Regions from separate parts of the Mucilaginibacter sp. CSA2-8R genome, predicted to be linked through region 3. Evidence: riboswitches for the same ligand, from Rfam matches in the RefSeq annotation. Region 3 holds a riboswitch; each other region holds the start of a gene.

Region 1 (4,667 bases), 1.8 Mb from region 3:
CGTTTCGCTGGCCGAAAGTTGTACAGGTGGTTACTTGGCACATCTATTCACACAGCATCCGGGGTCTTCAAAAACGTTTTTAGGCGGAGCTGTAGCGTATGCTTATTCGTTAAAAGAAAGTATATTAGATGTAAGCGCTGTAACACTATTACGGCATGGCGCTGTAAGCGAAGAAACCGCTACCGAGATGGTAACAGGCGCTTTAAAAAACTTTAAATCTGATTATGCCGTTGCGGTTACCGGCATTGCTGGCCCTGATGGAGGTACGCCAGATAAGCCAGTGGGCACCGTTTGGATAGCCGTGGCCGGTCAGAATAAAAGTATCGTCAGAAAGTTTGTGTTTGGTAATAAACGGCGCCAAAATATAGAGCGCACGGCTATTACTGCCCTGGGTATGTTGAATACTTTACTGGGCGCACAATAAAACTACCGGATAAATAGTTAATTTTGGCCTGACTTAGAGATTAAACCATGGCGAAATTCGAACTGCTGCTGCCCAGAATGGGTGAAAGCGTTGCTGAAGCAACCGTTATTAAATGGCTGAAACAACCGGGCGACCGGATTGAGGCAGATGACGCTGTGGTTGAAATTGCTACCGATAAAGTAGACTCTGAGGTACCATCGCCGGTGAGCGGCGTTTTGAAAGAGCAATTGTTTAAGCAAGACGACGTAGTGCAGGTGGGTGCCTGCATTGCCGTAATCGAAACTGTTGACGAGCCCGAAAGCCAGCCCGAAGAAAAACCGGTAACCCGCTTTGAACTTTTATTGCCCAAAATGGGCGAAAGTGTTGCCGAGGCTACCCTGGTGAACTGGCTGAAACAGCCCGGCGAAAAGGTAACTGTTGATGATGCCCTTGTAATGATATCTACCGACAAGGTAGATTCTGAACTTCCATCGCCCGTTAACGGAACTTTAGTTGAGCACCTGTTTAAGTCAAACGAAGTTATTAAGGTAGGCACGCCAATAGCGGTAATTGAAACCGCCGATAAAACAAACTACCAGCCTGCTACACCGCCGGCACCTAAGCCAGAACCAAAAGCAGAGCCTGAGCAGGTAATGGATCCGGAGCCTGTGCCGGAAATGGCGCCTCATGTTCCTGGGTTAGAGCAATTACAGTCTAAAACCAGTCAAACAACACCTCCGGCCGCGCAATCATCAGGTATCCGTTTTTATTCTCCTTTGGTACGCAATATTGCCAATCAGGAAAATATTGGGCAAACCGAGCTGGATGCTATTCCGGGTACCGGGGCCGAGGGGCGTTTAACCAAGAATGATTTGATGGCTTACCTGCAAAACCGTGGCGAGGCTCAATCTGAAAAACCTGCGGCCGAAGTTCAGGCACCGGCTTCGACAACTGCAAGTACTCCTGCTGCGCCAGCCGAAAAAAGGGAAGCACCGCAACAGCCCGCACAAAGTTTAAACAGCGGCGACGAGATTATTGAAATGGACCGTATGCGCCGGTTAATTGCCGACCATATGGTGATGAGCCGCGATACCTCGGCGCACGTTACCTCATTTGTTGAGGCCGACGTAACCAATCTGGTTTACTGGCGCGAAAAGGTTAAAGGTAAATTTGAAAAACGCGAAGGGCAAAAACTAACCTTTACCCCTATATTTATTGAAGCAGTAGCCCGTGCTATTGTTGATATGCCAATGATTAACGTATCTGTAAATGGTACGCAAATCATCAAAAAGAAAGATGTGAACATTGGTATGGCTACAGCGCTACCGAGTGGCAACCTGATTGTGCCGGTAATTCGTCGTGCCGAGAGGCTCAACCTGACGGGTTTAGCCAAAAGCGTAAACGATTTGGCCAACCGTGCGCGTAATAACAAGCTACAGCCTGATGATACCCGCGATGGTACTTTTACCATTACCAACATTGGTATGTTTGGAAACATAATGGGTACGCCTATTATCAACCAGCCGCAGGTAGCTATATTAGCCATAGGCACTATTAAAAAGAAACCGGCTGTTATAGAAACACCTACCGGAGATGTTATAGCCATAAGGCACATGATGTATCTATCGTTATCATACGACCATCGTGTGGTAGATGGCGCCCTGGGCGGCTCGTTTGTAAAACGTGTAGCCGACTATCTCGAAAACTGGGATTTAAACCGCGATATCTAAATAAATACAGAAACTTACGCCTTTGCTTTTGGTGTAAGTTTCTGTAAATGAATACCTAAAGAAAATATTTTATAAAAATTTGTATAATTAAGCGTTTACGCACTACCTTTGCCTTTAAGGTTTAAATACCATAATCAAATACCCTCCGTTGGTTTTGATTTATAAAGAAGCGGCGAGAGATCAGGCTCCCTGACCCGCTGGCAACCCTCCGATAGGCGGAGAAGGTGCCAATTCCTGTCCCGGTCTGGACATACAGCCGGGGAATATAAGTGAAATAACCATGATACACGTTAAATCCACTACTGCAATTTTATTGGCTGCCCAAACGGGTAAATTTTTTGGTACTTACAGTTTTGCTGCTAACTGTTTGTGCATGTGTTGTTGCCATTAAAGCAATTGCACGTTTCCATTCACTGCGCTTTTGTTGCAAATAAATGCTAACGTGTTTTACGCCGGGATTTGCTGTATCCTGTCCGTAAGCTAACCTCAAGGCAACAGTCATTCACCAAAGTCATTACCATTAACTGTAAACATCATGTCAACAACACCTTTAAAATTCGAAACTTTACAATTGCACGCCGGTCAGGAAGTTGATCCCATCACCGGTTCGCGTGCAGTGCCTTTATATCAAACTACTTCGTACGTTTTTAAAAATGCCGAGCATGGCGCTAACCTGTTTGCGCTAAAAGAATTTGGCAACATCTACTCACGGATTATGAATCCGACAACTGATGTATTTGAGAAACGTATTGCCGCGCTCGAAGGTGGGGTAGCTGCCCTGGCAACGGCATCGGGTCAGGCAGCTCAGTTTATTGCGCTAAACAACATCCTACAGGTAGGCGACAACTTTGTTACCTCACCGTTTTTATATGGTGGGACGTATAACCAGTTTAAGGTAGCCTTTAAACGTTTGGGAATAGAAGCGCGTTTTGCTGCGAATGAACAGGCTGATAGTTTAGAGCGTTTGATTGACGATAAAACTAAAGCTATTTATTTAGAAACCATCGGTAATCCAGGCTTTAACATCCCGGATTTTGAACAGATAGCTGCTTTGGCCCGTAAGTATGATTTGCCGCTCATTGTAGATAATACCTTTGGTGCCGGAGGATATTTGTTCCGCCCCTTAGAGCATGGCGCTCACGTGGTAGTTGAGTCGGCCACTAAATGGATTGGCGGGCATGGTACCAGCATTGGTGGCGTAATTGTAGATGGCGGTAACTATAATTGGGGTAATGGTAAATATCCGCAATTTAGCCAACCTGCAGAGGGCTATCATGGATTGATATTTTCTGAAGTGTTTGGGGTAGGCGGCCCTTTCGGCAACATCCAATTCATCATCAGGGCTAGGGTAGAGGGCTTGCGCGATTTTGGTGCATCGCAATCACCTTTTAATTCGTTTTTACTACTGCAAGGTTTAGAAACCCTTTCGTTGCGTGTGCAGCGCCATGTAGATAATACGCTTGAACTGGCTATTTGGCTCGAACAGCATCCGCAGGTAGCTAAGGTCAACTATCCGGGTTTGCCATCTTCGCCATATCATCATTTGGCCAAGCGCTATTTAAAAAATGGTTTTGGTGCGGTGTTGTCATTTGAGTTAAAAGGCGATAAGCAGCACGCTTCCAAATTAATAGATAGCTTGCAAATGGTAAGCCACCTGGCCAATGTAGGCGATGCTAAAACGCTCATCATCCAGCCATCGGCTACCACACATCAGCAATTATCTGACGTGGAGCAACTGGCTGCGGGTGTAACGCCAAATTTATTGCGTGTTGCTGTGGGCATCGAACATATTGATGATATCAAAGCCGATTTTGAACAGGCTTTTGCTGTTGTAAAGACATTGGATGCAGCAATAGTTGGTGATTTAGATTAATAAACAGCTTTCATTCTTGAGATAAAGACGAAGCTTTAAAATATAGTTTTTTTAGTTTTTGATAGTGATTAATAAAGCCCTCCAGCAATGGGAGGGCTTAATCAAATTACAGCAATGAGTTTACAAACCTTCAATTATACAGGTACATTTGAGTTAGAATCGGGCAAGCAACTGGAGGGTTTACAGGTGGGTTATCACACGTATGGCCGGTTAAATGCCGCTAAAGATAATGTGGTTTGGGTATGCCATGCCCTTACTGCCAACTCGGATGTGCTCGACTGGTGGAAAGGATTTGTTGGCGAGGGTTACTTTTTTAACCCCGACGAGCATTTTATTATTTGTGCCAATGTGTTAGGTTCTGCTTACGGTACTTCCAATCCGTTAAGCATCAACCCATCAACCGGCCAGCCATTTTATTTAGATTTTCCGCAGTTTACCATCCGCGATATGGTAAAGGCCCACCAATTACTGGCTGATGATTTAGGTATTAACCAAATCGATGTATTGATTGGTGGATCATTAGGTGGGCAGCAGGCACTGGAGTGGAGCATTATAGAGCCATCGCGCATCAAACAATTGATTTTGATTGCCAGCAACGCTAAACACTCACCCTGGGGTATAGCTTTCAACGAGTCGCAGCGCCTGGCTTTAACGGCCGATC
Region 2 (4,667 bases), 2.3 Mb from region 3:
TGCTGCGCATCATCGAAAAGCTTTTTAGCCTCGATACCTACGTTTTTATCATCAAATATTTTGGGGTAGCTGCCGCGCAGTTCCCAAGTATGGAAAAATGGTGTCCAATCAATATAAGGCACCAGTTCTTTTAAGGAGAAAGCTTCAAAAACTTTAGTGCCGGTAAAGGATGGTTTAACCGGGGCGAAGGTTTTAAAGTCAATCTGGTATTTGTTTGACCGTGCCTCGTCAATGCTTAAAAAGCGCTTGTCTGACCGTTTGTTTAAATGCGCCTCGCGTGCTTTTTCGTATTCCAGCTTAATGTTTTGAATATACTCGTCGCGGTTGTCTTTACTCATTAGTGTGCTGCACACAGTAACACTGCGCGATGCATCCAGTACGTGAATAGCAGGACCAGAGTAATTAGGCGCAATTTTTACGGCAGCATGGATACGTGATGTGGTAGCACCGCCAACAATCAGCGGAACGGTAAAGCCTTCGCGCTCCATCTCTTTGGCAAAATGCACCATCTCATCCAAAGATGGCGTGATGAGGCCACTTAGGCCGATAATATCAACCTGCTGCTTTTTGGCTTCTTCAATAATTTTTTGAGCGGGCACCATAACGCCCATGTCTATAATTTCGAAGTTATTACAGGCCAGAACTACGCCAACAATGTTTTTACCAATGTCGTGTACATCGCCTTTAACCGTAGCCAGCAATATTTTACCGGCATTGCTGCGCTGACTGGCATCAGCATTTTTTAGCTTTTCTTCTTCAATAAACGGAAGCAAATAAGCTACAGCCTTTTTCATTACCCGGGCTGATTTTACCACTTGAGGTAAAAACATTTTACCCGACCCAAATAGGTCGCCCACGATGTTCATGCCATCCATTAATGGGCCTTCAATCACTTCGAGCGGACGAGCATATTTTTGACGTGCTTCTTCCACATCATTGTCCAGGTACTCTACAATACCTTTAACCAAGGCATGCGATAATCGCTTTTCAACCGGTTCGTTACGCCAGGCCTCGTCTTTTACTATTTCTTTGCCTTTAGCTTTTACTGTTTCGGCGTACTCTACCAAACGTTCGGTAGCATCGGGCCGGCGGTTAAGCAGTACGTCTTCTACCCGTTCTAAAAGTGGCTTGGGTATTTCTTCGTAAACTTCGAGCATACCGGCATTTACAATGCCCATATCCATACCGGCTTTAATGGCATGGTACAGGAACGCCGAGTGCATGGCCTCGCGTACTACGTTGTTTCCTCTAAAAGAGAAGGAAATATTACTCACCCCGCCGCTTACTTTGGCATGAGGTAAGTTTTCTTTAATCCAGCGGGTGGCGTTGATAAAGTCGACCGCGTAGTTATTATGTTCCTCCAAACCGGTGGCAACGGTAAGGATATTCGGGTCGAAAATAATATCCTGCGGCGGGAAACCAATTTCGTTCACTAGGATGTCGTATGAGCGCTTGCAAATTTCGACACGGCGTTCGTAATTGTCGGCCTGGCCTTGTTCATCAAAAGCCATCACCACCGTAGCGGCTCCATAGCTTAATATTTTTTGGGCTTGTTCTCTAAACTTTTCTTCGCCTTCTTTAAGCGAAATGGAGTTTACAATACCTTTGCCCTGCAGGCATTTTAAACCGGCTTCAATCACCGTCCATTTAGACGAATCGACCATGATGGGCAGTTTGGCAATATCGGGTTCGGAGGCTACGAGGTTTAAAAATTTCACCATCACGGCTTCCGAATCAATCATGCCCTCGTCCATGTTAATGTCGATGACCTGGGCACCGCCTTCTACCTGCTGGCGAGCTACGGTAAGCGCCTCCTCATAGTTTTCGGCCAGGATGAGTTTTGAAAATTTAGGCGAACCGGTGATGTTGGTACGCTCGCCTACGTTTACAAAGTTAGCCTCAGGCGTAATGGTGACGGCTTCCAGGCCACTTAGGCGCATGTATGGCGCTACCTCCGGTTTTTGACGGGGTGCGTGTTTAGCGGCTTTATCGGCAATGCATTTGATGTGGTCGGGCGTGGTACCGCAACAACCACCTACGATATTGACCAGACCGGCTTTAGTAAAATCATCAACCTGGTGGGCCGTTTCATGCGGTGTTTCGTCGTATGCGCCAAATTCGTTAGGTAAGCCGGCATTAGGATAGGCAGAAATAAACACATCTGCTTTTTCTGATAATTCTTCGAGATACGGACGCATTTCGCGGGCACCCAAAGCACAATTTAAACCTACCGAAAGCAGGTTGGCATGGCGGACGGAGTTCCAGAACGCCTCTACGGTTTGCCCCGACAGGGTACGTCCTGATGCATCAGTAATGGTACCCGAAATCATGATGGGTAGCCTTTTGCCCGACTCGTGCTCGTACCGCTGCACGGCAAACAAGGCTGCTTTGGCGTTCAGCGTATCAAAAATGGTTTCAATCAATAAAAGGTCCGAACCTCCATCAACTAAACCGCGAACCTGCTCATAATAAGCCTCAGCCAGGTCATCAAACGTTACGGCACGATAGCCCGGGTCATTTACATCGGGAGATAATGAGGCGGTACGGTTGGTAGGGCCAACAGCTCCGGCTACAAAACGGGGCTTATCAGGTGTTTTCAGGTTGTATTCATCAGCCGCTTCGCGGGCCAGTCGTGCACCTTCGTAGCTTAACTCGTAAGCCAGTTCTTCCATATGGTAGTCGGCCAAACTAATGCGTTGGGTGCTGAAAGTATTGGTTTCAATAATATCGGCCCCGGCATCCAGATATTCGGCATGAATAGCTTTGATAACATCCGGACGGGTAAGGTTAAGCAAATCGTTGTTGCCCTTTAAATCCGACGGATGATTTTTAAAACGCTCCCCGCGAAAATCGTCTTCCGTTAATTGATAGCGCTGTATCATGGTTCCCATGGCGCCGTCAATTACCAATATGCGTTTTTGTAATTGTTCGTATATATTCATTCTTTAGTATCAGGTATTGAGTATCAAGTATTAAGAGGTAGTTGCATCACGTTTTTGAATGCCTAATCTTAGGTACTTAATATTAAAATAGCTTATGTCGAAAAGTCGGCGGTTTGGAATCTTGACTCTCGCTTATCTGTCTTAAAACCTGATAGTTAACCGTTTTAAGTAGAATGTAGCACCTTGTAAGCACAGGTTGCTAAGACTTCGCAGGGTCCAGTCCCTCCGTCTTTCTCTATAAGCAGTACAAAGTTGCAAAATAGGGCCGTCAAATCCAAATGCTAAACCTTACAATCGGCCCCAATAAAAAGGGCCGCCTTTGCGGGCAGCCCATGCTTAAAATTTAAATGAAACAGCACTTATTTACGGCTGCCAAATATCCTTAACAAAGATAAAAACAGGTTGATGAAGTCCATATACAGACTCAGTGCACCCATGATAGCCATTTTTTTGGTATCGGCCAGGCCGTATTCCAAACCCGCGCCTATGCGTTTTAATTTTTGTACGTCATAAGCGGTTAAGCCCACAAACACAGCTACACCAATATAGCTAATAGCCTTGCTTAAACCCGGACTGGCAATAAACATGTTTACTACTGATGCTACGATGATGCCCAACAGCAACATCACCATCAACGAACCAAAATTAGTTAAATCTTGTGTGGTGGTATAACCGGCTATGGCCATAATACCAAAAACTACCGAAGCCGTGATGAACACACCTAATACTGATGATGCCGTATAAACTAATAGCACAAAGCTTAAGCTTGTACCCATCAGCGCTGCAAACAAGATGAATAAAACCGTGAGTACCGGCGCTGATATTTTATTTAAGCCAAACGACATCAGCATAACAAATGCTAAAGGCGCAAACATTACTACAGTGCCCAGGCCGGTTCTGCGACCGGTGCTCAGGTCAATCAGTTTGCTTAATAAATTAATGTCGGTAGCAAATAAGTAAGCACAAAAGGCAGATATGCCCAGCGCAACAAACATCCACATAAATACATTGGCGATAAACTTGCGCGATGAAGCCTGGTCGTCCAGTTGTATTACATTCTTGTATTGATAATCAAAATTATTACTTTCCATTTTTATAAATTAATCAGGTTAAAGGTATAACATATTTTAGACACTTAAACAGCTTTAAAGTTTAAGTAAGGCGGCGCATTAATTGCTCTTCTACCAGTTTAAATACCTGTAAGGGTTTCAATGAGCGCCAGTTTAATTCATCAAGGCCTCCACCAAAATTGATGTAGTAATCAATATTGTTTTGTTTGAATTCTTCAATCACATGTTCCCTGAAATTGATACCCGCAATCCATCCATCTTCCACATCCTGAAACCACTCTTCGTAATAACAATCGTCAGACGAGTGAAAGTTTAATACGTTTTCGCCTATCAGTATAAACTTGTTAATGCCGTTATCAATCATTAACTCCATAATCTCTCGTTTCAGCGTCATGATGTCATTATTGATGGCATCGTTCCATTCGCCAATAAACTCTATGATCACATAGCCGCGATCATAATCGGCATACAATACTTTTAAATATAATGTATTAGAGCCAAACGAATCCCATTGCGGGTGCAGCAAATAATTATAAACCTGCTTATCAAACTCAAACTCATTATACACCGTAGCATAAAAAGGCGAATACTCATCCTCTGCCGCTACATAATCATCTCTCCACCTGTAGTATGGCTCTATTTCGTGCATGTGTTA
Region 3 (4,667 bases):
CGTTACCACCACCTCGTTAAGCGAGTTAGGCTGTTCTTCGAGCACGATTTTGAGGTCGGCCTGGTTACCGGTCACCGGTATTTCCTGGGCAATAAAGCCTACAAAAGAGGCCCTTAATATATCACCTTTTTGCACGTTTAAGGTAAAACGGCCATCGCCATTGGTTTGCACGCCGTTGGTGGTGCCGGTTACGGCCACACTTACGCCGGGCAGCGGCTGTCCGTCGGCCTTACTCACAATAATACCGCTTACCTTGAGGCCTTGGGCAGCGGCGGTTTTAAACAGAAGTGCCTGCAATAATACAACAAGCAGCAACAGATACTTTTTTGACATGTTTTTTGTTCGGGTTGTGATGACGAGGCGCCACACTAATGGCCTTGAGGCAGCCTATGGAGCATGCCTTTATACCTCAGCAATAAAAAAAATTTATTAAAACCGGGATGATTGATCGGCACTCAGCCGCAGCACGTATTAGCGCAGGCTGCAACAGCAGCAGCAACAAGGATGGGCAGGTACGAATGAGGATGAGCAAACGGTGTGACGGGTGGCGGGTGCTGCGGTGGCAAACGCCGGAGACGCGGCTCTTGTCCGTCTATGCGGATTTACAGCGTGGGCCTGGAGCGATAAGTAAAAATTTGCGTTCATATACTGTTTTGTTGGATGATGTTTGTTTTGTTAACAGAGGCGTGAGGACGGATTCGAACCGCCGTACTGGGTTTTGCAGACCCGTGCCTAACCACTCGGCCACTCCGCCATGGGCACCGTTTATAGCGATGCTTTTACTGAGGACTGGCTGGCCAGGCGGTCAATCACCTGTACCATTTGGCCGAATTCTTTTTCGTCATATAGCCGCGTCAGGTAAACGATTTTGCCCGATGGATCAATCACCACATTACGGGTAACGCCCGACTTTTTATTGGCGAAACGTCCAAAAATGTCGGCCCCCGGGTCTAGTGCCAGCGGATACGTGATTTGCATATCCTGATGGAATTTCTGTACTTTCTCCAGCGGTTCGTCGCGGTCTACGCCTATCAGCACCACGTTTTTATTTTGGTAGGCTTTCCAAACATCTGCTTCCAGGTGCGGCATTTCTTTGCGGCAAACGCTGCACCAGCTGGCGGTAAACTGCAGCACCACTATTTTGCCGCGTAACTGCTTAAGTGAAGTCTTTTGTCCGTTTTGCAGCACCAGTTCAAAATTATCGGGTGCTTGGTCGCCTACTTGTACTAGGTAGCCACGGTCGGCATCGGCTGGGGCAGGCGTTGCAGCAGTAACGTTATTTTGCTGGGCGCGGGTGATATTGGCCACGAGCAACATGACGGCAAATCCAAGTGTGTATGTAATTTTTGATAATGTTTTCATTGCGTAATTAAGCAGCTAAGGTTTGATAAATTTGATGCAGGGCTTCCAGTACACGGTCAATCTCGTGCCGGGTGTTAAACTTGCTGAATGAGAAACGGATATGGTCCTGATCATCAGCGGCAGCAATGGCCTGTAGCACGTGCGAAGCTGAACCGGTAGAACAGGCACTCCCGCCCGATACCGCAATGCCGGCATCGTCCAAACATCGCAGCAGGTTGGGGCCGTAGCTTAATGCTGGTAAGCCTACATTTAATACGGTGTAAAGACTTTGCTGTGCGCTGGCCGAATTACCGTTAAACGTTACGCCGGGCACCTCGCTGGTTAAGCGGGAAATCATGTAGTTTTTTAGATTTTGGATGTGCTGATGGTGCTCGTCGATATGGCTATAAGCAATCTCTAAAGCTTTGGTAAGCCCTACAATACCGTGGATGTTTTCGGTACCGGCACGTAAGCGGCCTTCCTGTCCGCCGCCATGTATGAGCTGCGACAGCTGGATGCCCTTACGACAAAATATAAACCCTACCCCTTTTGGGCCATGGAATTTGTGCGCCGATGCCGCCAGAAAATGCACTTTTAGTTTTTGCATATTGAGCCGGTAGTGCCCCATGGTTTGTACCGTATCGGTATGAAAAAGCGCATCGTAACGCTCGCTTATTTCGCCTATTTGAGCGATGTCGTTCAGGTTGCCAATCTCGTTGTTGGCATGCATTACCGATACCAGGCTGCGCGGATGAGTTTGCAGCAACTGCTCCAAGTGGCCCAGGTCGAGGTTGCCTTTAGCATCATGTTTAATAAAACTTATTTTAATGAGCCCTTTACGTTGCAGATTACTTAACGTATGTAATACTGCATGATGCTCAAACCGGGTAGTGATAACATGCTGTATGCCATAGCCATGTACGGCTGTAAGTATAGCTGTATTATCAGCCTCGGTACCGCCCGAGGTAAACACAATTTCTTCGGGCAACGCGCCAATTAAACCGGCAATAGTTGCTCTGCACTGCTCAATAGCCTGCCGGGCCTGACGCCCCTGTGCATGGTGCGACGACGGGTTGCCGTAATGGTTTAGCAGGTACGGTGTCATGGCATTAAACACTTCGGCGTCGAGTGGTGTGGTGGCTGCGTTGTCTAAATAAATACTCATAGCTTTTGTATGCTGCTTGTTAAAAATTGGAAAGTCTTGTAAATCAAACCCAGAGAAGGCTGCAGCACAGCACAACAATTTTAACAAGCAGGAGCACTTGTTATCTTATCTTTCTTTTGCATTAGCAAAAGCAGGAATTAGCACCTTATGCAGCTTAAAAAGCCGTATAGGTTGCCAAGACGTCGCAGGGCCTTTCCCTCAGTCTTTCTGGATAAGTTGACAAAGAACTATCGTTTACAGCAGCAAATATAGCCCAAAAAATATAATTCCTATAGAATTTGTAGATATTTTTATTTTTAGATGTTTTGATGACAAACGACAGTTTCGCCTATGAATTGGAGAGCGCAGATTTAATGGCCAAAACTGCCCAGAAATAGCGTTCGGCTTAAACAAAATTCGCTGCAAGTCTGTGCTTTAAAGCACAGACTTGCAGCGATATGTAATGCTATAAATAAAGCTTTTTTTTATTTAGCTGGATTTACCTTCCACCAGTCAAAATAAAACAGGTCTTTTTCTCCTTTAAAAACAAAGTACACATCATGTACGCCTTTAACATTTTTAAGAGGACTGGTTACATTGCCAAATACATCGCCCTGGGCAACATTGTTTACGTTAACCACCCCCACTAAAGGGCCATCAATTTTATCCGTATGCACTTCCATCTTGCCGCCGCGTAACGCCGCTACACAAACCTCAATAGCCGAAGCACCCGATGCAAAATCAACGCCCTGTACTTTTAGATAGTCGCCATTATTTATAGAACTCACAAAGATGCGTTCAGCTTTCTTTTTCCCTTTATCCCAAGACACGTTACGCTCCCACTCGGTTACGTTATCCGTTTTTAGGCCTTCACTGTAGGCGATGGTTTCGGCCTCAACCTTGCTGTAAGGATTTAACGTGCCGCGCTGTTTAACGCCGGTTACCGACCAAAACGGCAAATGCTTAATTGTACCGTCGGGGTTAAACGTTAATTCTTCGAGCGATACCGACCGGCGTTCATAATGCTTTGACACGGTTTGCTTCATGATATTATAATTGAAGCCGAAAACGTACCAGGTGCCTTTGTAATTGATAATGCCCGGATGGTTGCCTGACGAACGCGGGTCGCCATCCATAATGCTGCCACCGTACTCCCATGGGCCGGTTGCGCTTTTACCCATAGCATACCCTATCCCTTCGGGGCAGCAGGTTGAGGCATATGCCATGTAATATTTACCATCGCGCTTAAATGCCCAGGGGCCTTCCTGGTAATGGAATGGGTCGGCCTTACCGGCCACTTTGGCTATAGAAGGGTCTTTAATGATCTCGCCTGAATACGAAATCATATCCGGGTTTAGTTTTACGTAGTATAAATTGGGGTTGCCCCAGTACAGGTAGGCTTGCCCGTCATCGTCAATTAAAACCGTCGGGTCGATATCGTCTTTACTATTTTTAATCAGCGGCTTTCCTATCGCGTCTTTAAACGGCCCGTACGGGCTATCAGACACCAGCACACCGATGCCTACATTGTTGGGCAAAGGGCAGTACAAATAAAATTTGTTATTGCGGTGCACGCACTGCAGTGCCCAGGCCCCGTTATCAATACCGCCCCATTTAAAATCTTTTACAGAGGCTATAGCGCCGCGGTCGGTCCAATTTACCATATCGGTAGAGGTATACAGCAGCCAGTTCTGCATTTTAAAGCCAAATGCATCATCCTCATCATGGCCGGTGTATAAAAACACGGTGTCGTGGTAAACCAGCGGTGCCGGATCGGCCGTAAACTTGGTTTGAATAATAGGGTTTTGGCCAAACGCAGTGGCCGCCATGGCGCAGAGCATGGCAAAGATGCTTAAGGTTTTCATACAACTGGTTTATTATGGTAGCCGCCCCTAGGATGAGCGGCTACACACTACAAATATGCCCAGGATAAATAAAACTGTAGTTGAATAATGTAGCAATTTTGTTGAAATATTGAGGTTACAACCCATAAAACCAGGCCTGACGACTATTAGGGTACGAGTTTCTGTAAATCCTGTACTGTAAGAGATTGCATCCAGGCAATGTTTAGCTTATGGGATATTTTACTGTTTTGGTCTAAACAAAAGTAGCTGGGATAGCCACCTTTACCCAGCATGGCCATCAATTCGCTTGACAAGTTTTTGTCAATAAAAATGTGGGT

Evidence for each region. Region 3 has a riboswitch for S-adenosylmethionine ahead of AAGR14_RS12695 (cysteine desulfurase family protein). Riboswitches for the same ligand answer to the same signal wherever they lie in the genome.
Region 1: it holds a riboswitch for S-adenosylmethionine, as region 3 does, so the genes downstream of both, AAGR14_RS05410 (O-acetylhomoserine aminocarboxypropyltransferase/cysteine synthase) here and AAGR14_RS12695 (cysteine desulfurase family protein) in region 3, are expected to answer to the same signal.
Region 2: it holds a riboswitch for S-adenosylmethionine, as region 3 does, so the genes downstream of both, metH (methionine synthase) here and AAGR14_RS12695 (cysteine desulfurase family protein) in region 3, are expected to answer to the same signal.

Annotation. Positions count from the first base shown of each region.
Region 1 is NZ_CP152389.1:1,230,505-1,235,171, forward strand. Features, by position in the region: gene AAGR14_RS05400 (competence/damage-inducible protein A) at 1-424, shown strand, start outside; gene AAGR14_RS05405 (2-oxo acid dehydrogenase subunit E2) at 472-2,133, shown strand; SAM riboswitch class I at 2,290-2,405, shown strand; gene AAGR14_RS05410 (O-acetylhomoserine aminocarboxypropyltransferase/cysteine synthase) at 2,669-4,006, shown strand; gene metX (homoserine O-acetyltransferase) at 4,121-4,667, shown strand, end outside.
Region 2 is NZ_CP152389.1:5,265,695-5,270,361, reverse strand. Features, by position in the region: gene metH (methionine synthase) at 1-2,942, opposite strand, end outside; SAM riboswitch class I at 3,072-3,186, opposite strand; gene AAGR14_RS22350 (Bax inhibitor-1/YccA family protein) at 3,302-4,033, opposite strand; gene AAGR14_RS22345 (hypothetical protein) at 4,095-4,661, opposite strand.
Region 3 is NZ_CP152389.1:3,010,186-3,014,852, forward strand. Features, by position in the region: gene AAGR14_RS12680 (SusC/RagA family TonB-linked outer membrane protein) at 1-333, opposite strand, end outside; tRNA gene AAGR14_RS12685 (tRNA-Cys) at 683-754, opposite strand; gene AAGR14_RS12690 (peroxiredoxin family protein) at 766-1,362, opposite strand; gene AAGR14_RS12695 (cysteine desulfurase family protein) at 1,370-2,506, opposite strand; SAM riboswitch class I at 2,609-2,724, opposite strand; gene AAGR14_RS12700 (glycoside hydrolase family 43 protein) at 2,971-4,350, opposite strand; gene AAGR14_RS12705 (TlpA disulfide reductase family protein) at 4,497-4,667, opposite strand, start outside.